DNA from 2 places in the Paenibacillus barengoltzii G22 genome. Region 1 is predicted to be linked to the other one. Evidence: predicted binding sites of a transcription regulator. Region 1 holds the regulator's gene; the other holds the start of a gene.
The links. The regulator NrdR, encoded in region 1, represses ribonucleotide reductase genes. The targets are predictions, from matches to a motif close to AACACNATATATNGTGTT.

Region 1 (10,793 bases):
CAGCTCGCTTTATTGAGCAATATTTTAATGCCTTCCAAGGGGTTCGACGTTACATGGATGAGATCGTGAAGACTGCGAAGCGTGATGGATATGTGAAAACGCTGCTTGAGCGTCGCCGTTATCTGCCGGAAATTAACGCCTCGAACTTCAATTTGCGTTCCTTCGCGGAACGGACGGCGATGAATACGCCAATTCAGGGGACAGCTGCGGATATCATCAAGTTGGCGATGGTACGCATGGACGAGGAACTGCATAAGCACGGATTAAAGAGCCGCATGCTCTTGCAGGTGCATGACGAATTGGTGTTCGAGGTGCCGCCGGAAGAGCTGGAACTTATGAGCAAGCTGGTTCCGGAAACGATGGGGAAAGCGTTAGAGCTCTCCGTACCATTAAAAGCGGAAGTATCGAGCGGATTAAATTGGTACGAAGCGAAGTAAGCTCCGCCACCCCCGACAACAACTTAGATTGAGGTGAGAGGATATGCCGGAATTGCCGGAGGTGGAAACGGTCCGACGGACCTTAACCCAATTGATCGTGGGCAAGACGATCCAAAGCGTGCAGGTGTTTCTGCCGCGCATCATCCAACGGCCGGATGATATCCGTCGGTTTGAAGCCGAGCTTGCCGGCCATACCATCTTAGAAATTGGACGCCGCGGCAAATTTTTGCGGATCATCATGGACGGCCTGGTGCTCGTCTCCCATTTGCGGATGGAAGGGCGTTACGGGGTGTATCAGACCGGTGAAGAGGTGGAGAAGCATACCCATGTCATCTTCCGGTTCACGGACGGGACGGAGCTCCGCTACAAGGATGTACGCCAGTTTGGGACGATGCATCTGTTCGCTCCTGGGGAGGAGTTTACGAACAAGCCGCTGGTGAAGCTGGGATTGGAGCCGCTGGAGGAGTCGTTTACCCTTCAAGCCTTCCAAGACAAAATCTCCCGGAGAACGACGAAAATTAAGTCGGCGTTGTTGAACCAGGAATACATCGTTGGTTTGGGGAATATATATGTAGATGAAGCATTGTTTCGGGCGGGCATCCATCCGGAATATCCGGCGGACAAGCTGAACCAGACACAGTTGGAGCGGCTCCATACCGCCATCATTGAGACGTTAACCGAAGCGGTAGAAGCAGGGGGTTCCTCCATCAAATCATATGTGAACGGACAAGGGGAAATGGGGATGTTCCAACATTCCTTGCGGATGTATGGTCGCCAAGGAGAGCCTTGTCTGAACTGCGGAGGGCCGGTGGTGAAGACTGTCGTAGGAGGGCGGGGCACTCATTTTTGCCCGAACTGTCAGCCGCCATATCGGACAAGCACACGCGCACGCACCAAGCAAGGTTAAATGAGAGAGATTTGTGAGGTGGATAGGGTATGAACATCGGACTGACTGGAGGCATCGCAACCGGGAAGAGTACGGTTTCCCGATTGTTGGCCGAGCGCGGAGCTGCCATCATCGATGCGGATGTGATCGCCAGAGAGATTATGGAACCGGGATACCCGGTATTGGCCGCCGTCAGCGAACGTTTTGGCCCGGGCGTGTTGAACGCCGATGGGACGCTAAATCGCAAGAAGCTTGGCGAGATCGTCTTCTCGAACCCGGAGGAGCGCAAGGCGCTGGAGGCCTTAACGCACCCGGCGATTCGTGCTGAAATGAAGCAGCGCATGGAAGAACTGGAAGCAGCGGATCCTCACAGATTGGTGGTAGCGGATATTCCGCTGCTTTATGAATCGGGGCTTGATCCGCTCTATGAACGGATTATGGTTGTTTATGTCCCTCGCGAGGTACAGTTAACCCGGTTGATGTTGAGGGACGGGCTGTCGAAGGAGGCAGCCGAGCAGCGGATCAACGCCCAAATGGATATCGAAATCAAGAAAGAGAGGGCGGATATTTTGATTGATAACAGCGGTGGACTTGAGGAAACGAAGCGACAGATAGATGACTTTTGGCGGGATCAGGGACTACGATGAGGTGGCTTCGCAAAAAAAGAGTCTTGCTTCTGTTGTTTATCGGTTTCATCACCCTTATCTTTTTTAATTCGGCATGGCTTTCGTTGTTTTATCCGATTCACTATAAAGAAGAAATTCGGCGGCATGCCAAGAACAACGGCCTGGATCCGTTTATGGTTGCGGCGATCATTAAGGTGGAGACGAACTACAAATCAGGAGTGGAGTCCCGGAAAGGCGCGCTCGGGATTATGCAGATCATGCCGGATACGGCGGAGTGGGTAATTTCCAAAGCGAAGTTGCCCGAAACGACGCTGGATGATATCCGTAACGAGACGGAAACGAATATCCAGATCGGCACCTGGTATCTGAGATCGCTGTCCCAGCAATTCGACGGCAACAACATCGCCATGATCGCTGCGTATAATGCCGGACCAACCAATGTGAAAAATTGGCTGAAGAGCGGGCGATGGGACGGACGATTGGAGACGGTGCAAAATATCCCGTTTGGCGAGACCCGACATTATGTCCAGCGGGTAACCCACTACTATAAACAATATCTGAAGATTTATGATGATTTCTAAGGGGGCCTAAGGTGATAACAAAAGAAAGCATTGACCGGCCTACGCCAGCCAATGCTCTCTTCAGTTGATCGGTTATTTGAATTGACCTGCCAGCTGTTGTTCAGCCAGAGTCACCAAACGTTTCGTGATGTAACCACCGATCGAACCGTTTTCGTAAGAAGTCAGGTTACCAGCATATCCGTCTTGTGGGAAAGAGATGCCAAGCTCCTGAGCGATTTCATATTTCATTTGATCCAAAGCTCCGGATGCTTGTCTAACCACCAGGTTGTTCGAAGAGTTATTATTTTGGGCCATGATTTGTTCACCTCCTTGTGGTTGGTAACAGTATTATGTGCCGGACTATGAATTTCAATCACATGATTTTGCAGTAATTTATTGCCATCCGGTGTGACAAGCCGTGATGACGTTATTTTAAGGGGAGGTGTTCTAGCTTGAAATGTCCTTATTGCGACTATTTAGGCACCAAAGTGCTGGATTCGAGACCGGCGAACGAGAACCGTTCGATCCGCCGCCGGCGGGAATGCGAGAAATGCAATCGACGGTTTACAACGTTTGAAATGGTGGAAGAAGTGCCGTTGATCGTGATCAAAAAGGATGGAAGCCGCGAGGAGTTCAGCCGAGAGAAAATGCTGCGCGGTTTGATTCGAGCTTGCGAGAAACGTCCGGTTTCCGTTGAACAGCTGGAATCTATCGTATCCGAAGTCGAACGGTCCCTGCGCCACTCGGCGAACGCTGAGGTTGAGAGCCGGCAAATCGGGGAATTGGTGATGGAGCAGCTCTACCCGGTGGACGAAGTTGCTTATGTGCGGTTTGCCTCGGTGTATCGACAATTTAAAGATATCAACATGTTTATGAAAGAACTCAAAGGACTGCTGTCCAAAAATACAGGGGTCAACGAATAGCTTCATTTCTCAAAACACTCTTCGCCGGTTGGCGCGAGTGTTTTTTTATTTTTTGCAAAGAATAAACCTAAAGGCTCAGGATTCCCTCGCATTTTACACAAAGTTTACAAAACGAGAACACTGGATTGATCTTCGCTTTCTATAATCAAACTGTAAATCAATTAAGGGGGAAACCTAAACAATGAAAAAGAGTATGTTATTGGTTTTGACTTTGATGCTGAGCTTCGCGCTGGCAGCTTGCGGTCAAAACAACGCGGCACCAAACAACACCGCCGGCACCAACGGAAGCACTACGGATGAAGCATCCGCGAGCAACGGGGGGAATGCAGCGACATCGGAACTCTCCGGGTCGATCTTGGCGGTAGGTTCCTCGGCTTTACAACCTTTAGTAGATCAAGCTTCGAAAAAATTCATGGATCAAAATCCGAATGTTTCTATACAAGTTCAAGGCGGCGGCAGCGGCACAGGGTTGACGCAAGTTTCCGGAGGCCAGGCAGATATCGGGAACTCCGACGTCTTCGCAGAAGAGAAATTAGATGCGGCTCAAGCCAGCGAACTGGTTGACCATCAAGTTGCCGTTGTAGCAATGGCAGCTGTCGTGAACCCAGACATCACGGTCGACAATTTGACGAAAGACCAACTGGTTCAAATTTTCACGGGTAAAATCACCAACTGGAAAGATCTTGGCGGTCCAGACCAAGCGATTCAAATCGTAAACCGTCCGTCGAGCTCCGGTACTCGGGCAACGTTTGAGAAATATGCGCTGGGTACAAAAACAGAGGACCTGCAAGGTTCGATCCAAGAAGCTTCCTCCGGTACGGTTAAGAAACTGGTTGGCGAAACGCCGGGGGCGATCGGATATCTGGCCTTGTCCTACCTTGACGATACGGTCAAAGCTGTGAAGTACGAAGGCGTGGACGCAACGGAAGAAAACGTAGCAAACGGAACTTATCCGGTATGGGCTTATGAGCACATGTATACGAAAGGCGAGCCAAACGATGTCGTGAAAGCCTTCTTGGACTACATGGTTTCCTCGGATGTTCAAGGCGACAACGGCGACGTAGTAGAGCTTGGCTATATTCCGATCAGCAAAATGCAAGTGGAACGCGATGTTGACGGCAACATCACGAAGAAATAACCAGCAGATTCGATAACATCATATCAGTGCGGCAAGAGGCGGACGGTTCTGCCTCTTTCTGTGCTGTTCTTAAAGGGAGAGGTTTCATGGCTCAGTCCGGCGGAAGAAAAAAAATACAACCGCATATCGTCGAGGAATGGACCGGCAAAATTTACGCTTCATTTTGTATCGTATTGCTGGTGGTTACGATCTTCTCGATGGTTTATTACGTAGCAACCAAGGGGTTAAGCACTTTTGTTCAAGACGGAATCTCACTAGGTGAAATTTTCGGCAGCACGAACTGGAAGCCGGATGGGGAGCCGCCGATGTTTGGCGCCCTGCCGTTTATCTTGGGCTCGTTCAGCACTTCGATTCTGGCGGCGCTGATCGCAGCACCGCTTGGCATTTGCGCAGCATTGTTTATGGTTGAAATTATGCCGAAGTTCGGCAAGAAGTATTTGCAGCCGGTCATCGAGCTGCTGGCCGGGATACCTTCGGTCGTGTATGGTTTTGTGGGGCTTAGTATCATCGTACCTTTTTACAGGGATATTTTTCCGGGACAAGGTCTGGGGATCTTGGCGGGAGCGACCGTACTGTCGATCATGATATTGCCGACGATCACGTCGATCGCCACCGACGCCCTGTCTGCCCTGCCTCCCGGCTTGAAAGAAGGTTCCTACGCCCTTGGCGCTACGCGCTGGCAAACCTTGTCGCGGACCGTATTGCCGACGACGATGCCGTCCTTGTTGACCGGGGTGGTCCTTGGCATGGCTCGGGCTTTCGGGGAAGCCCTGGCGGTGCAGATGGTGATCGGGAACGCGCCGCATATCCCGCGCTCGCTCTTTGAATCCACCTCGACCTTGACCAGCGTCATTACGCTGAGCATGGGGAATACGGTCATGGGCACGACGCAGAATAACGTCCTCTGGACGCTGGCACTAATCTTGATGCTGATGACGTTTGTATTCGTCTTTATCGTGCGTTGGCTGGAAAGGAGAGCAAAACGATGAGCGCCAAAACCGTCGACAAAATCGCAACAGTTGTTATTATCGCTTTAGCTGGCTTAATTGTCTTGATTATGGCGGGGTTACTCGGCTTTATTTTAGTCCGGGGGCTGGGTCATATCAGTTTCGATTTTCTCACGTCACCTCCTGAAACGATTAAGGCAGGTGGCGGGATCGGCCCGCAATTGTTCAATTCCCTGTTCCTCTTGGTCTTGACCATGATCATCACGATTCCGCTTGGGATCGGTGCGGGGATCTATATGAGCGAATACGCCAAGCCGGGAAAAATCACCGATTTTATCCGTTTGATTGTTGAGGTCTTATCCTCTTTTCCATCGATTGTGGTAGGTTTGTTTGGTCTGCTCGTTCTCGTGAACCTGTTTGGCTTTGGCTTCTCCCTGTTCTCAGGGGCGTTAGCTTTGACGATCTTTAACCTGCCGCTGATGGTGCGGATTACCGAGCAAGGGTTAGCCAGCGTGCCGCAGGCGCAAAAGGAAGCCAGCTTGGCGCTGGGCTTGTCCAAATGGAAAACGATCCAATCGGTGATGCTGCCGATCGCCATGCCGGTGATTCTGACCGGGACGATCTTGGCGGCGGGCCGCGTGTTCGGCGAAGCAGCTGCCCTGTTGTTTACGGCCGGGATGAGCAGTCCGCGGCTCGACTTTAGCAACTGGAATCCGTTGAGCCCTACGTCCCCGCTGAATCCGTTCCGTCCGGCGGAGACGCTGGCGGTTCATATCTGGAAGATCAATTCCGAAGGCTTGGCGCCGGATGCGCCTGAAATTGCCGCCGGTGCGTCGGCCGTCCTGATTTTGACCGTGCTGGTGTTTAACTTGCTGGCTCGCTGGCTCGGACGCGTGATGCTCAAGAAATTTACGGCGACGAAATAGGAGGGCGAAGCCAAGTGTCAAATATTGAACTATCTACGAAAAACTTAAGCGTCTATTACGGAGAGAAACAAGCCGTTAAAAATATATCGCTCGATTTCGCTTCCCGGCAGGTAACCGCCTTGATTGGCCCTTCGGGCTGCGGCAAGTCCACATTCCTGCGCAGCCTGAATCGGATGAACGATTTGATCCGCGGGGCGAAGATCACGGGGGAAATCTGGATCGGGGACGACAATATCAATGATCCGAAGACCGATGTCGTGCTGCTGCGCCAAAAGATCGGCATGGTATGGCAGCGGCCAAACCCGTTCCATAAGTCCATCTATGAAAATATCGCTTTTGGACCGCGTTACCACGGGATTCGGGACAAGAAGAAGCTGGATCAGATCGTTGAGGAATCGCTCACCAAAGCGGCCCTTTGGGACGAAACGAAGGACCGACTGCACAGCTCCGCCTTGGCCCTGTCCGGCGGCCAGCAGCAAAGACTGTGCATCGCCCGATCGATTGCGGTCAATCCAAGCATTATCCTGATGGATGAACCGGCGTCGGCGCTGGACCCGGTATCCAGTGCCAAAATTGAAGAGCTGATCGCCGAGCTGAAGCAGGAATACTGCATTATCATCGTCACGCACAATATGCATCAGGCGGCTCGGGTGTCGGAAAAAACGGCGTTCTTCCTCATGGGGGAACTGGTCGAGTACGGCGATACGACCAAAATCTTTACCAATCCATCCGAGAAACGGACAGACGATTATATCAGCGGCCGCTTCGGATAAAAATTCTTCTCTCCATCTCCCACTAAATCAGGACTGGACCCGGGGCGGGGAATCGCCCCGTCTGCGGACTCTTTTAGATTGGAAAATCTCCGTATATACTGATAACATAAAGAGTGGACTCAATTGGCGTGGGCAGCGCCTGGTATTGGTTAAAGGAGATTTGGATGATGAACGTTTTGGATTGGATTGAAAGGATGTTTGAGCATTACGGCTATTTTGTTCTGCTGCTCGGACTTCCCATTGATTTTATTGCGCTGCCGCTGCCTCCAGGTCAAACGACGCTGACCTATACAGGATATTTGGCTTATAAAGGCGTGCTGGATTTCTTGCCGGCTATCCTCGCCGGATATGCTGGAGCGGTGATCGGGGTGACGATTACCTATTTCGTCGGACATCGGGTCGGCGCGCCGTTGATCGAACGTTATGGCAAGTGGATTATGGTCAAGCCTTCCCATTTAGAGAAGACGAGGCGGGTCTATGAGAAGTACGGCAATCGAATGCTGTTAATCAGTTTCTTTGTGCCGGGTGTAAGGCAGTTTTTTGGTTATTTTGTAGGCATTATGCGCATTCCTTTTCGAACCTTTGCCCTATATGCTTACACAGGAGCCGCACTTTGGGTCACGGTTTTTGTAAGCATCGGCTTGGTGTTTGGTGAACAGTGGCAAGTTGCCATCGACCTGATTGAGAAATATTTAAAGTTTTTCTTTATTGGGCTGGGGGCGTTACTATTGGTACTCGTATATTTGAAATGGCGGAGATGGAGGCTAAAAGTGGCCAAGTTGTCACGTTAACCTTTTAAAGGCGCTGGAGAGCTCACTCCGGCGCCTTTATTTATTTCCGTTTTTTCTTTTTATTTTTGCTTTTGATTCTATTATTATCCTTATTTTCAGGGTTGCTTCGGTGCAATATGAAATCGTCAAGCAGTGTCTCCTCAAAGCCACCGCCATTCTGCGATTTTTCCTCTTTCAGTTTCATCAGGGAGAGCAAATCGAAAATATCTCCAAGCACGGTGAACCCGGCGCCGATAATGGCCAAGTCGTCCGAGGAAAGGTCATTTTCTTGGATTCTTTGGTATTGTCTCCTCTTTTTTCCTCCCAAGAGCACCACCTGCTTTTAAATCGACTTATTTCATCTTATGCAAATGGCGTTTGGCTTGATTAGGCGTGAACTGGGCTACAGCCGCCACCTCCTCTCCAGCAAAAGTACTGGGGGAACGGATACCCATTTTCGCCCCTCTCCGCGAATGTCCCGATCGTTCACAGGCGAACCGTAATATGATGTTCTATATTTAAAAAGGAGGGAAAACAATGTCGGGATATGAAAATGGCGTAGGTGGCGTAGGTTATGGTGGTTTCTGGACTTCCACAGGGACGATTCTGGTTCTCTTCATCCTGTTGGTTATTGTATCCAGAGCACTTATCGTATAATTGAATGTGTACCCCATGCAAAGGCCCTGCTTCAGCAGGGCCTTTGTTCTGTATAGCTACCCTTTCGTACCCCCTTGCAACCCAAACCCCTTGGACATAAACCGTTGGGACAAGATGTACAGTACGATGGACGGGATCGCATACATAATGGAGAAGGCTGCAAGATTGCCATACTCAATCATCCCGTACTGACCAAAGTATTGGTATAACTTCAGGGAAGCGGGGAAGTTCTCCGGATTTTGCAGCAAAATGTATGGAACAAAGAAATTCCCCCAGCTGCCCGAGAAGGTGAAGATGGCGACCGTGCAAATCCCCGGCACCATCAGCGGTGCTACAACTCTCCGAATCCCCGTAAATACCGAGGCCCCGTCGACCCATGCCGCTTCCTCCAGATCCAGAGGGACGGAATCCATAAAGTTCTTAAGCATCCAAATGCCGTAGGGCATCGATGAGGCTACGTAGAACAGGATCACGCCAAAGATTTGGTCATACAGCTTCAAACTGAGAAACAGCTGGTAGACCGGAACCATCACCGCCGTTATCGGTAAGGAAGTCATAAACAGGATGGTCAACATAAACGGCTTCTTGTATTTCATTTGATATCGGGACAACGGATAGGCGGCCAACAGTGCCAAGAGGACGACGAGCAGCGCCTGCCCCAGCGACATGATCAAGCCGATCAGGAATGCGCGTTGGTTCTGGCGGCTGGTGATCACGTTGATATAATTATCCGCCGTGATTCGCTGGGGCATTTTTAGCGTCTGCATGGCATTGGGATCGACCGAAGCAACTACCACCCAGAGCAAGGGTAAGACGAAGCATATGCCGATGATCGTGAGGATCGTATAGGGCAAGATCCGGTAGATGATTTTCCGTTGTTTTGCGTTCATAAGAGGTTCTCCTTGCACTTGGACTATTTCAACGATCGGGTATAGAACAAGCTAAGCACGATTCCGATGAGCAGTAGCAGCAAGGAGATCGCGGTTCCGTACCCCAGTTGATAGTTCACGAAGGCTTGGTTGTACATAAAGATGGGCAACGTGGTCGTAGACGTTCCCGGGCCTCCACCGGTCATGGCATAAATCAAACCAAACACGCCCAATGTCTGTAACGTGATCAGCATCATGTTGGTCATAAACGAATCTTTGATATAAGGGATGATAATCCGAATCAGTACCTGCCATTTTGAAGCGCCATCGACCACTGCCGCTTCTTCTACCTCGCTGGGCACGTCGTCAAGAGCCGCTTGAAAGACGAGCATCGAGAAGGCGGTACCGTGCCAAATGTTCGCGAGGATGATCGTCAGCATTGGAACAGTATACAGCCAGGTGACTGCCGGAAGCCCCAATGAAGTGATGATCGAGTTCAGCGTCCCTTCGTCACCGAAGAAGCTGTATAAGCATAGCGCACATACGATTTCCGGGGTGACCCAGCCGGCGAGGACGATCGTGCCAATCACCCGCCGGAACGTCCGGTTCTTGCGCTTCATCAGGAGGGCGATGAATAAGCCGAGCAGCTGCTGGCCAATCACCGCCGAGCCAAATAGGAAGACCAATGTGTTCCAAATGCTAATCTTGACCGTCGGGTCCTTGAACATGTGAATATAGTTGTCGAACCCAACGAATTTTAACTCTCTTGCCGATTCCCCCGTTAATGCCAGGTTCGTAAAGGAATAGAAGAACGTAAGGAAGACAGGGGTGATGAAAAACACCAGCATTATCACAATCGAAGGGAGCAAGAAGTAAAGCCACGTGTACGAGTTGCGATTTCTGGAATATCCTTCAGCCGTCATGCTGCTCATGGTTCGTTCTCCTTCCGGAAGGCAGTGCTTTGCCGCTTATTCGAATTCGTCATTTTCGGATGACAGCGTCCTCGCCTACGATGCGGGTGACGTCTTGGGCGTATTTTTGGGCGGCCTCTGCAGGGGAGGTGCCTGTGGCGACGGATTCCACCATCGTCTGAATTTGCGTCGATACTTCCGGGTATTTCTCTTGAGCAGGCCGGAATTCGGCGTTCTGCAGATATTCCGTAGCGATTTCGTTAAACGGCATCTGCGTGTATTCCGGATCTTTGGCGACGTCAGCTCGCACCGTAATATTGCCTGAGGAGGTGACGAGCTTCTTGCTGTTTTCTTTGTTTAACGCGTATTT
Region 2 (10,793 bases), 180 kb from region 1:
TTGGTGTCTATGTTCTCCATGGCAATTCCAATTAAGTAGAACAGAGCCGATCATTCAATGGCACTTCCCCCCATACTATCTGCCCGTTTGGAATCCTTTGAGCGATGCAATTAGTATCTAGTTGAGGGAAGGTAAACTACTTCTGAACAGACCTTGAATACAGCCGCTCAACTCATGACTTCTCGAGGCCTCCGTACATCTTTTCGGCCAACTCTGGATCATCATAGATTGCGATCTTAGAATCTATAAGTTCCAGGTTTTTCTTTAGTTCTTCCATTTGCTTTACGACTTGTTTGCGATGCTCAATGAGCATTGCTTTTCTTTCGTCGATTGTTCGCATGCCCTCCATACACCAATCCGCGTATTTCTTGATTTCTTTAATTTGCATTCCTGTATCCTTCAAACAGCAAACCATCTTCACCCAATTGAGATCCGCTTCGCTAAATACCCGGTTACCGGATTTGGTTCTCCCTATAAATGGCATTAGACCTTCTTTGTCATAGTAACGGAGCGTATGGGTAGACAGGCCAAATTTATTAGCAACTTCATGAATGGTGTAATTCAAAAAAATTCCTCCTTGACTTAGAGTTAACTCAAACCAATATACTCACTATAGACCACGAGCAATAAGATAACAAGTGGGACAAAATAAAACCAATCCAAAGGAGAATACATTATGAATTCAACACAGAAGATCGCACTCGTTACGGGCGGCAGCAGAGGCCTAGGAAGAAATACTGCATTGGCTCTCTCCCGCAAGGGAATTGACGTCATCATTACTTATCATACGAAGAAGGAAGAAGCTGAAAAAGTCGTTAAAGAGATTGAATACAATGGCCAAAAAGCTGCAGCATTACAATTGGATGCCGGGAATGTTTCCTCTTTCGATACATTTGTATCGCAGTTGTCCACTTTGCTAAAAGAAAAATGGGATCGCGAGCAATTCAATATTCTTGTTAACAATGCAGGTTTTGGAGTTCATGCTCCAATTATGGAAACGACGGAGGAGCAATTCGACAATCTGATGAACGTGCAAGTCAAAGGCGTATTTTTCCTTTCCCAAAAGTTGTTCCCGCTCATTTCCGATAATGGAAGAGTCATCAATATTTCAACGGGCCTAACACGTTTTGTTATTGATGGGTTTGGGGCTTACTCAGCCATGAAGGGTGCAATTGAAGTTCTCACGAAATATATGGCCAAAGAATGGGGTAAACGGGGGATTCGAGTCAATGTTGTAGCTCCAGGAGCCATTGCAACCGATTTTGGAGGAGGTGCGGTGCGAGATAATGAGCACATGCGCGAATTTATTGCTTCTCAAATTGCTTTAGGCAGAGTTGGGGAAGCCGATGATATTGGCGGGGTTGTTGCATCTTTATGTACAGATGAATTTGGATGGGTAAATGGGACACGTCTTGAAGTATCTGGTGGGCAGCAACTTTAATCAGCCCGTTTATAATGAACCCGGTATTAAACCGGGTTCATTTCTTATTTTGACCGATGATTTCCATGATATCCATTGAAATATTGGAATAGTCCCTCTCATCTGTACCAATAATGTTAATGTTTAACGTTATAAGAAATGGGGTTCAGTTATGGATCGTGTGCCTCCGATGTGGAAGGAATTATATTTTTCAACAGATTTCAAATGTTATGAGCACATGATTGGCGGGCAATCGTATTATGTAGGTTATATCAAGTCGATCGTAGATTCAAAAGTACTAAATGAACATATTATGGATACCCTGGTCCACATCAAATCCGAGCTGACATTGGAGCAGCTTCTACCAATCATGCCTGTTGCGGATAAGAAGCTCACCTCCGATATGGAGTCCATTCGCTCTAATCTGTTAAGGGGATATGTGGCTATTCAGTGCGGACTCGAGGCTCACCAATGTCTTCTTGTTCATGCCACCGCCGACAAAGGGCGTCAAGTTACCGTAACCGAAGTAGAATCGACAGTGGAGGGCTCCAAGGAAGCGCTGGTTGAATCCTTGGATACCAATATCAACATTGTGCGCAAGCGTCTTCCCGTCCCTGACCTGCGTATTGTCGAACTAAAGATTGGCAATATGTCTAAATCGAGAGTGGCCATCTGTTATATGGAAGGGGTTGCCAACCAACAAAATATCGAAACGATCAAACAGCGTATTGAGGATATAGAGTTTAAAGTTATCCCGGATATTACGATCCTCCAACAAATGATTGAAGACAATTCGAAATCGATTTTCCCCCAGCTGCTCGGAACGGAGCGTCCTGACCGAATTTCTTGGGCGATATCGGTTGGTCAAATCTGTATTATGCTCGATGGCTCCCCTACCGCGTTACTGGGACCAGCTAATATAGGTTTGTTTTTTGTCTCCTACGAAGATTATTTCTTGCCTTGGATCGTAGGTTCTGCCTTAAGATTGCTTCGGATCGTATCCATCGTCTTTTCCATATTTGCTTCTTCTCTATATGTAGCGATTGTCACCCATCACAGCCAAAGCATCTCGAGTTTGTATTTACCCACGATCATCACGTCGAGAATGAATGTTCCGTTCTTGCCTGTTGTAGAGGTTCTGTTGATGGAGCTTGTGATCGAGCTGCTCCGGGAATCCGGATCTAGACTGCCGACCAAGATCGGGCAGACGATCAGTATCGTTGGGGGCCTTGTACTCAGTACTGCCGCTGTGGAAGGGGCATTAACAAGCAATATTTTGCTGATTATCGTTGCCTCGTCGGCGATGGCGTCATTTACGATTCCCGTTTTTCGGATGAGCACCACGATCAGGCTATTACGTTTTCCGTTTATTATTGCAGCTCACTTATGGGGAGTGCTCGGCATAGCCATTTGCACCCTATTCCTTATAACCCACTTGATCAGGCTGACATCACTTGGAATGCCTTATCTGGCCCCTTTCTACCCATGGCGTTCGAAGGATCATTTCGATACGCTCATAAGGCTGCAATTCGACAAGATGGGTCGTCCCCCATCCTACTTCCGTACACCAAAAGTAAACAATAGAGGGAATAAGTCCCAAAATCCGATGGATACGGACGATTATTGAACAGAGGAGGTACATGTCATGGAGTCGCCACCCATACAGGATCGCTTCAAGGTATCGGATTTTTATGTCATGGTATTGATCCATTCCTCTCAGTATGGGCTTAGCTACCTGTCCATGCCTACCCCGGCTATTCAATGGGCCGGACAAGATGTATGGATATCGGTTCTAATAAGCGCGATAAGCGTTCATCTTATTATTTTCCTGATGTATAGAATATTGACCCGACGCAACGCTGACTTAATCCAAATTCATCAGCAATTGCTTGGGAAATGGACAGGACATGTATTCAACCTCCTGTTTCTTTGTTATTTCATGGTAACAGCCGCATTCCAAGTGAGCTCGTATATTAAACTCGTTCAAGCCTGGCTGTTTCCTGAAATTAGCGAATGGGTACTCGGCTTCGTGATTTTCCTGCTGGTTTATTACATTGTTTCCGGCGGCATCCGCACCATTGCAGGGATCTGCGCCTTCACCCTGACGACCCAAGTTTTGGTGCTTACACTCGTATTCTCAGCACCCTATTTTCATTTTCGCAATCTGACTCCCATTTTTGAACATACAGTGGCAGAGCTTATCAAAGCATCCAAACCTATCACGTTCTCCTATATGGGCTTTGAATTGTTATTTTTTTATTACATATTCGTCAAAAATGCTCCAAAGTCTCAAAGATGGGCCCATGCCGGAAACGCTGCGACGACGGTTACCTACTTGTTATCGATGTTTCTCTCCATTCTGCTCTTCAAGCCTGAACAGCTGGCTAAGGAAATATGGCCTGTCATGACAAAATTTAAATTCGTACAACTCCCTTTTCTCGAACGGTTCGAGTTTATGGGGGCAGCCATCCATGTTTTCCGGGTTATGCCGATCGTCTGTTTATGTCTATGGTCGGCGGCCAGAATTCTGAAATCGGTAAGCAACATGAAACAGAAACATGCTGTACCGGTCATCCTGATTATCGTACTTGCCATTTTTTGTATCTTATCGAGCGATGAGATCATGGAGAAGATTCAAACTATATTATCCAACTTCAGCTTATATCTGCTGTATGGATATATTCCTCTCCTATATATCCTGCATCTCATCCGGTCAAAGGCAGGGAAAGTATCATGAGCAAGTTCATTCCGATATTTTTGTGCTGCTTATTGATGAACGCATGTGTGGATCAAGAGATTGTGGATCGAATCGCCTTACCGCTGACAGGCGGGGTGGATTTTGTCGATAATAATGAAATCGAACTGACCTTCGCGTTCCCATCTTTCAGCCCTGGAAATATAGAAACGGTATCGGATCAAGTGATCACGCTTGCAGGTCCTACCAAGGCAGAGATTACTGAGAAGATGCAAAGGAAAATCAATCGACGCATCTATCCCTCGAAAACTACGGTGTTCTTGTATGGAAAGGAAGTGGCAACACAGGGCCTGGAAAAAGATCTGGATGTGATATTGCGGGATGGCAGATCGACTCGAAAAATGCATCTAACGGTAGTCGATGGGACGGCGAAGGAGCTTCTGCATGCAGACTTCAACGGCAAAGAAGTAAAAGGCATGTTCCTAGAAAGATTACTTGAGGAGAATATCGAATACGGATACCTTCCGAAGCAAGACATTCATCTATTCGAGTACGCCCTCTTAGGGAGAGGCATAGACCCCTTCCTGCCGTTGATAAAACTTGATGATGATCATAAAGTCACTCTTTGCGGCTTAGCTCTGTTTAAACACGATAAGTATATAACGTCCATTAATGTGAAAGAAATGACGACCTTGAAGCTTCTCCTGGAGGAAAAACATAACGGCAGAATCAGTGTCAAGTTGCCAACCGGAACGATTATCACCGTTCAACTAATACGGACTAAGCCGACCTATCAGCTCATAAGATCGACGGATAACCTAGAACAGGACGAAATCCACATTATGCTGAACATGAAGGTCACCGTGTCGGATTTGAATGGTGAGAATTTTTCCTCACATACGATCGAAGAGGTACGCGAAGCACTCAAGGAAAATTTAGAACGTTCAGGGAATGAACTCATGTGGAAGTTCCAGCGAAATGAAATTGATCCGCTCGGCATAGGCGACTTTGTCCGGAGCAAGACCCGGCATTGGGAGGAAGACACCTGGAAAGCGCACTATCCCCATTTGAAGCTTCGGACTGTTGCTAATATTCAAGTGGTAGGGGAAGGCATACGAAGATAGGGGTATTAAGTTATACTTCTGACAACAAAAAAAGGTCAGGCAAAAGTCGCCTGACCTAAGGTGTTATTGAATTGCTTAAGAACACTTACTATATCCGCAGTTACTGCAAGTTTTGCAGCCCTCAATGTTGATCAGCGAGGCCGATCCGCACGATGGGCACAGGTCCCGAGAGGTGGCTGGTGCGCTGCCGTGGTTGTGGCCGCCATGCGAGCCGTCTGCTGTATCATGAACGTGCGCCGTCTCTTGGGCAACCGTTGCGGCTACCGGAGCCGGGTCGTGGTCCCCGTATGGGCCGTTTTGTACATGTGTCTCCAACGCTTTGGCGACGGCGTCCGCGATCGATTCTACACGGTTCGGACCAAAGCCGATGGCTCCCGTTCCGCCGATGCCTTTGAGGTGCTTAATCAGCAGTTCAACCTTCTCGCCATGGTCGCCGTAACGCAGGAACAGCGAGCAGACGCGGCCAAGGGCTTCGGCCATCGCGAATACGTCAGAACCCGCTTTCCCTACGTTCAAGAAGATCTCACCTGGAGTCCCGTTCATGTCATTGATTGTGATATAAGCCATGCCAAACGGCGTGTTAATTTTATACGTTGCTCCATGCAGCACTTGCGGGCGTCTCTTGTATTGTTCGCCGGTTTTTGGGCTGCTAGCTTGAACCGAAGCACTTGCCGGTTGTGGAGTTGCCGGTGCACTAGCTTGAGCTGGTGCTTCCTCTTTCTTCTCCTCTTTCTTCTCGGTTTGCAGAACTTGCACGTCGCGGCTGCCGTCACGGTAAATCGTTACGCCTTTGCAGCCCAAGTCGAAGGCTAGTTCATACAGCCGTTTCGTATCTTCAACCGTGAAGTCGGACGGGCAGTTGGCCGTTTTCGAGATCGAGCTGTCCACCCAACGTTGAATGGCTGCTTGTACGCGGATATGATCTTCCGCAGACAAATCCATCGCCGTTACGAAGTAATCCGGCAACGGTTCGCCCGGATGCGCGTCCATCCATTCCTGAGCGATCGGCACGAATTGCTCGTCGAAGCCGAGACGGCTTTGACGGTAATATTTGAAGGCAAAGTACGGTTCGATCCCCGTCGAGGTGCCTACCATCGTCCCCGTGCTGCCCGTTGGCGCTTGGGTAATGATGGTGACGTTGCGAATCCCTTTGGTACGAACTGCTTCGCCAACTTCCGGATACACTTCCGTCATGTTCTTCATAAAGCCGCTTTGCAGGAATTTATCAGCTTCAAATGCCGGGAAGGAGCCTTTCTCTTCTGCGATATCCGCAGAGGCCAAGTAAGCTTCCTTCGCAATGAAGCCATACAATTTATCGAGGAATTCCAGCGATTCCGGGCTGCCGTAACGGATGTTCAGCTTGATCATCAGCTCGGCCAGACCCATCGTTCCGAGGCCGACGCGGCGCTCTTTCTTCTGGTTCTTCTCGTTTTCTTCAAAATGATAAGGCGTCTTGTTGATGACATTGTCCAAGAAGCGAACCGAATAACGCGTAGTTGTCGCCAGTTCATCCCATGCGACATCATGTTTCTCTTCATCGTAGAACTTGGACAAGTTCATCGCCGACAGGTTACATACGCCCCAGCCCGGCAACCCTTGCTCCCCGCACGGATTCGTACAGATGATCGGGTTAAAGTACCAGCTGTTGGACATTTGGTTGTAGTATTCCATGAAGACCACGCCCGGCTCAGCGGATTTCCAAGCCGATTCGATGATCGTATGCCAGATTTCACGCGCCTTGACGGTACGGTAGTGGATGACTTTACGTCCATCAGCTCTCCATTTATCAAGATCGCCGTCCCACACCTCGTTGTAATCCTCATAAGTTGTATCCGGGAAGACCAGTTCCCAATCGAGGTCTTCCTTCACAGCTTTCATGAAGGCGTTGCTGACGCAAACCGACAGGTTCGCATTGGTCACTTGGCCCATCGTTTGCTTCACGGTAATGAAGTCCAGCACATCCGGATGCCAGTCATTGATCATCAGCATCAACGCACCGCGACGGCTGCCGCCTTGCTCAATCAGACCAGTGGTGTAGCTAAACAAGCCGCCCCAAGAAACCGCACCGCTGGAAGAGCCGTTCACGCCACGAACGATCGCACGACGCGGACGAAGGGAGCTCAAGTTAATCCCAACACCGCCGCCGCGAGCCATGATCTCGGTCATTTCGGACAGAGTTTCCATAATGCCGCCCCGGCTGTCCTTCGGCGAAGGAATAACGTAACAGTTGAACAAAGTTAACTCATCGCTGGCACCTGCGCCAGCTGCAATCCGTCCGCCCGGAACAAGCTTCCAATCATCCAGAATATAACGGAATTTCTCTTCCCATTCCTTCTGTTTCTCCGGCGTCTCCTCTACCGAAGCCATCGCTTTGGCCAGACGGTCCCACATTTCTTCAGGCGTTTTCTCGATATTGAGGGTCAGCTTCTCGACGTCGGTCTCCACCAGATCTCCCCGGCGGGTCTTCACCGTGACCTTGCGACCGTCACGGGCAACAACCTCCCCTACTTCCTTCGTCGGGAATTTGGGGTCGTCCTTCGTCAGAACAAGTACGACATCGCCTACTTTAGCGTGGCTAGGATCTGCGTCCTTCCAGGCGTACCGGTCCAAGAAGATTTTCTCACTTAGCCCCTCAAGGCGCTGTTTTTGCACAGTTTTCAAAGAAAACACCCTCCTAAAAATTGATTCAGAGTATCCATTAATTAATCGGTCATTCGCCTCGTTTCCTGAAGTGAAAATTAGGCAAAAAAACGAAAAAAAACGCTGTATCAAGCCGGAATCTGCCCACTTGATCACCGCAGCACACACCCTGTAAACGGTAATATCATATGTATGAATCACAATATATTGTGTGCGAATACCATTATACTATACAATATCTCGTTGTCATAGCAGTTCAGAGTGAAATTTTAGGCTTTAATCCGATTTCATCTGGCCCAACCCCCCGTTTCCTTCCATTCTCTCTATTTTTCAGACTCAAAACTATGAAACCGCTTTGTAACCATTTCCAAGAAACCAGGGAAACATCTCCTAAGTTTAATTGAATTTGAATTAACACAATTTTAACAATTGATCGATGCCACTCCGCGAAAAAGGAGTAACCTAGTATATGAGGTTCATAATTTACGAGGAGATGAGTTCAAGTGAAAGCGTTAAGATGGCATGGCGTCAAGGACCTAAGACTGGAGAACATCGAGGAGCCGAAGGCGGAACCGGGTAAAGCGAAAATCAAGGTGGAATGGTGCGGCATTTGCGGCAGTGATCTGCATGAATATGTAGCTGGCCCGATATTCATTCCGCTGGAGACCCACCCGCTCAGCGGAGATAAAGCGCCAATCGTCATGGGACATGAATTCTCCGGTCAAGTGGTTGAGGTTGGCGAAGGCGTCACCCGCGTAGCTGTAGGCGATCGCGTTGTCGTTGAACCGATTTATGCTTGCGGAACCTGCGAGGCTTGTAAACAAGGGAAATACAATCTTTGCGATAAAATGGGCTTCTTCGGCCTGGCGGGCGGAGGCGGCGGATTCTCCGAATATGCCAATGTACCGGAACAAATGCTGCACAAAATCCCGGATTCGGTATCCTTCGAGCAAGGCGCTCTGGTTGAGCCATCCGCTGTAGCTCTTCACGCTGTCCGCTCCAGTAAATTGAAAGTAGGCGATAAAGCCGCGGTCTTTGGCACCGGGCCAATTGGTCTGCTCGTGATCGAAGCGCTGAAGGCTTCAGGCGCATCGGAAATCTATACAGTCGAGCTGTCCGAGGAACGGAAACAGAAAGCTGCCGAGCTTGGCGCCATTGTCATTGATCCAAAAGAATACGATGCCGTTGAGGAAATTCACAAACGCACTCAAGGCGGTGTGGATGTCGCCTATGAAGTAACCGGAGTTTCTCCTGTGCTCACCCAAGCGATCCAATCCACCAAAATTGGCGGCGAAACGATGATCGTCAGCATTTTCGAGAAGGAAGCTTCCCTCCATCCGCAAAACATCGTCATGAAGGAACGCACCGTGAACGGCATTATCGGCTATCGCGATGTCTTCCCGGCGGTAATCAGCTTGATGGCTCAAGGGTACTTCTCGGCGGACAAGCTGGTGACGAAGCGCATTAAGCTGGACCAAGCCATCGATGAAGGCTTTGAAGGACTCCTCAAAGAGCGGAACCAAATCAAGATCTTGGTGAAAGCAGAGTAAAATCGAGTAAACAGATATTCGCCGGTCCGGGAGATAATCCCTGACCGGCTTTTTTACATATCAGAAAGTTAGCATCCCGCCTCCCCTCCTGCCCTTCCAAAGTTATGAACTCCTTCCTTTTCGTCCATACTACACCTACGTCTGCAATTTAAGCACAAGAGCTGCCTGATTCGGATTTCTTCTCACCGTAATCGAGCTGATAATTACGCACCGAAAGGGAGGTTTTACACTATGAATCCACATCCCTCCGGCCCTTCCCCCCACCCGGCCGCGTCGCCAGACCTGCACGCCCCGATTCCCATCGACTTCGACCGAAGCTGGTTCAACGAACTGGAGACCCGGCATCAAAAGGGCGGCCCCTGGGACGATTGGAAGCTGTTTAACCTTGCCCTTGAGGCCGAAACCGCTTCGCTTGTGACCAGCTTTGAGGAAATGCAGTGCATAAAGCATCTGAACAACGTCACCCCGCTGCCCCATCAGACGGAAACTGCCCGCAAAGTCCTGTTCGAGATGCGCGGACGAGCCATTTTGGCTGACGAGGTGGGACTGGGGAAGACGATCGAAGCAGGTTTAATTTTAAAGGAATATATCGTGCGCGGATTAGTGAAAAAAGCGTTGATCCTGGTGCCCGCCTCCTTGGTGCTGCAATGGGTTCGGGAGCTGAACCAGAAGTTCGGCATTCCAGCCGTTGCCCAGAAGAAGGAGCATTCCTGGCACAACGACGTAGTGGTCGCGTCCATGGACACGGCAAAGCGCGACCCACATAAGAACATTCTGCTCAACAACGAATACGATCTGGTGATCGTGGACGAAGCCCATAAGTTGAAAAACAAGAAAACGTCAAATTACCAGTTCATGCTGCAGCTGCGAAAAAAATATTGTCTGCTCCTCACCGCCACCCCGGTGCAAAACGACCTCGGCGAGCTGTTTAACTTGATCACGCTCCTGAAGCCGGGACAACTGGGCGGTCAAAGCGAGTTTGCCGCCAACTTCGTCGTTGACAAGCGGCTGCCGAAGAATGAGGAGCAGTTGAAGGATGAGCTGGCCAAGGTCATGATCCGTAACCGGCGCGGCGACGGAGAGTTGGAATTCACCAAGCGGATCGTCCGCAACATCGATGTGGAGTTATCCCCTGAGGAGAAGAATCTGTATGATGGGGTCACTTCCTTTGTCAAAGACCAATATCAGGCCAACGGCGGCGACCTGAACAGCATGCTGTCCCTTGTCACCTTGCAGCGCGAGGTGTGCAGCAGCCGCGACGCCGTATTTGTTACGCTGGTGAACTTGTCGAAGAAGCTCGCTCCAGACTCCCCGATCCGCGACCGGATATGGGATCTCGTCGACCTGATCCGTCAGATCAAGGC

Region 2: a site for NrdR is predicted at 8,076-8,093, ahead of C812_RS10605 (adenosylcobalamin-dependent ribonucleoside-diphosphate reductase). Genes of this name have one in related genera too.

The regions. Positions count from the first base shown of each region.
Region 1 is NZ_KE159653.1:674,799-685,591, reverse strand. Features, by position in the region: gene polA (DNA polymerase I) at 1-437, shown strand, start outside; gene mutM (DNA-formamidopyrimidine glycosylase) at 481-1,344, shown strand; gene coaE (dephospho-CoA kinase) at 1,374-1,970, shown strand; gene C812_RS11480 (lytic transglycosylase domain-containing protein) at 1,967-2,530, shown strand; gene C812_RS11475 (alpha/beta-type small acid-soluble spore protein) at 2,603-2,824, opposite strand; gene nrdR (transcriptional regulator NrdR) at 2,962-3,432, shown strand; gene C812_RS11465 (phosphate ABC transporter substrate-binding protein) at 3,614-4,570, shown strand; gene pstC (phosphate ABC transporter permease subunit PstC) at 4,657-5,559, shown strand; gene pstA (phosphate ABC transporter permease PstA) at 5,556-6,443, shown strand; gene pstB (phosphate ABC transporter ATP-binding protein PstB) at 6,458-7,216, shown strand; gene C812_RS11445 (DedA family protein) at 7,384-8,007, shown strand; gene C812_RS11440 (hypothetical protein) at 8,048-8,320, opposite strand; gene C812_RS22700 (hypothetical protein) at 8,524-8,643, shown strand; gene C812_RS11435 (carbohydrate ABC transporter permease) at 8,700-9,533, opposite strand; gene C812_RS11430 (carbohydrate ABC transporter permease) at 9,557-10,444, opposite strand; gene C812_RS11425 (ABC transporter substrate-binding protein) at 10,494-10,793, opposite strand, start outside.
Region 2 is NZ_KE159653.1:497,613-508,405, forward strand. Features, by position in the region: gene C812_RS10580 (MerR family transcriptional regulator) at 173-565, opposite strand; gene C812_RS10585 (SDR family NAD(P)-dependent oxidoreductase) at 677-1,441, shown strand; gene C812_RS10590 (spore germination protein) at 1,593-3,047, shown strand; gene C812_RS10595 (GerAB/ArcD/ProY family transporter) at 3,066-4,157, shown strand; gene C812_RS10600 (Ger(x)C family spore germination protein) at 4,154-5,239, shown strand; gene C812_RS10605 (adenosylcobalamin-dependent ribonucleoside-diphosphate reductase) at 5,315-7,900, opposite strand; gene C812_RS10610 (2,3-butanediol dehydrogenase) at 8,383-9,429, shown strand; gene C812_RS10615 (DEAD/DEAH box helicase) at 9,661-10,793, shown strand, end outside.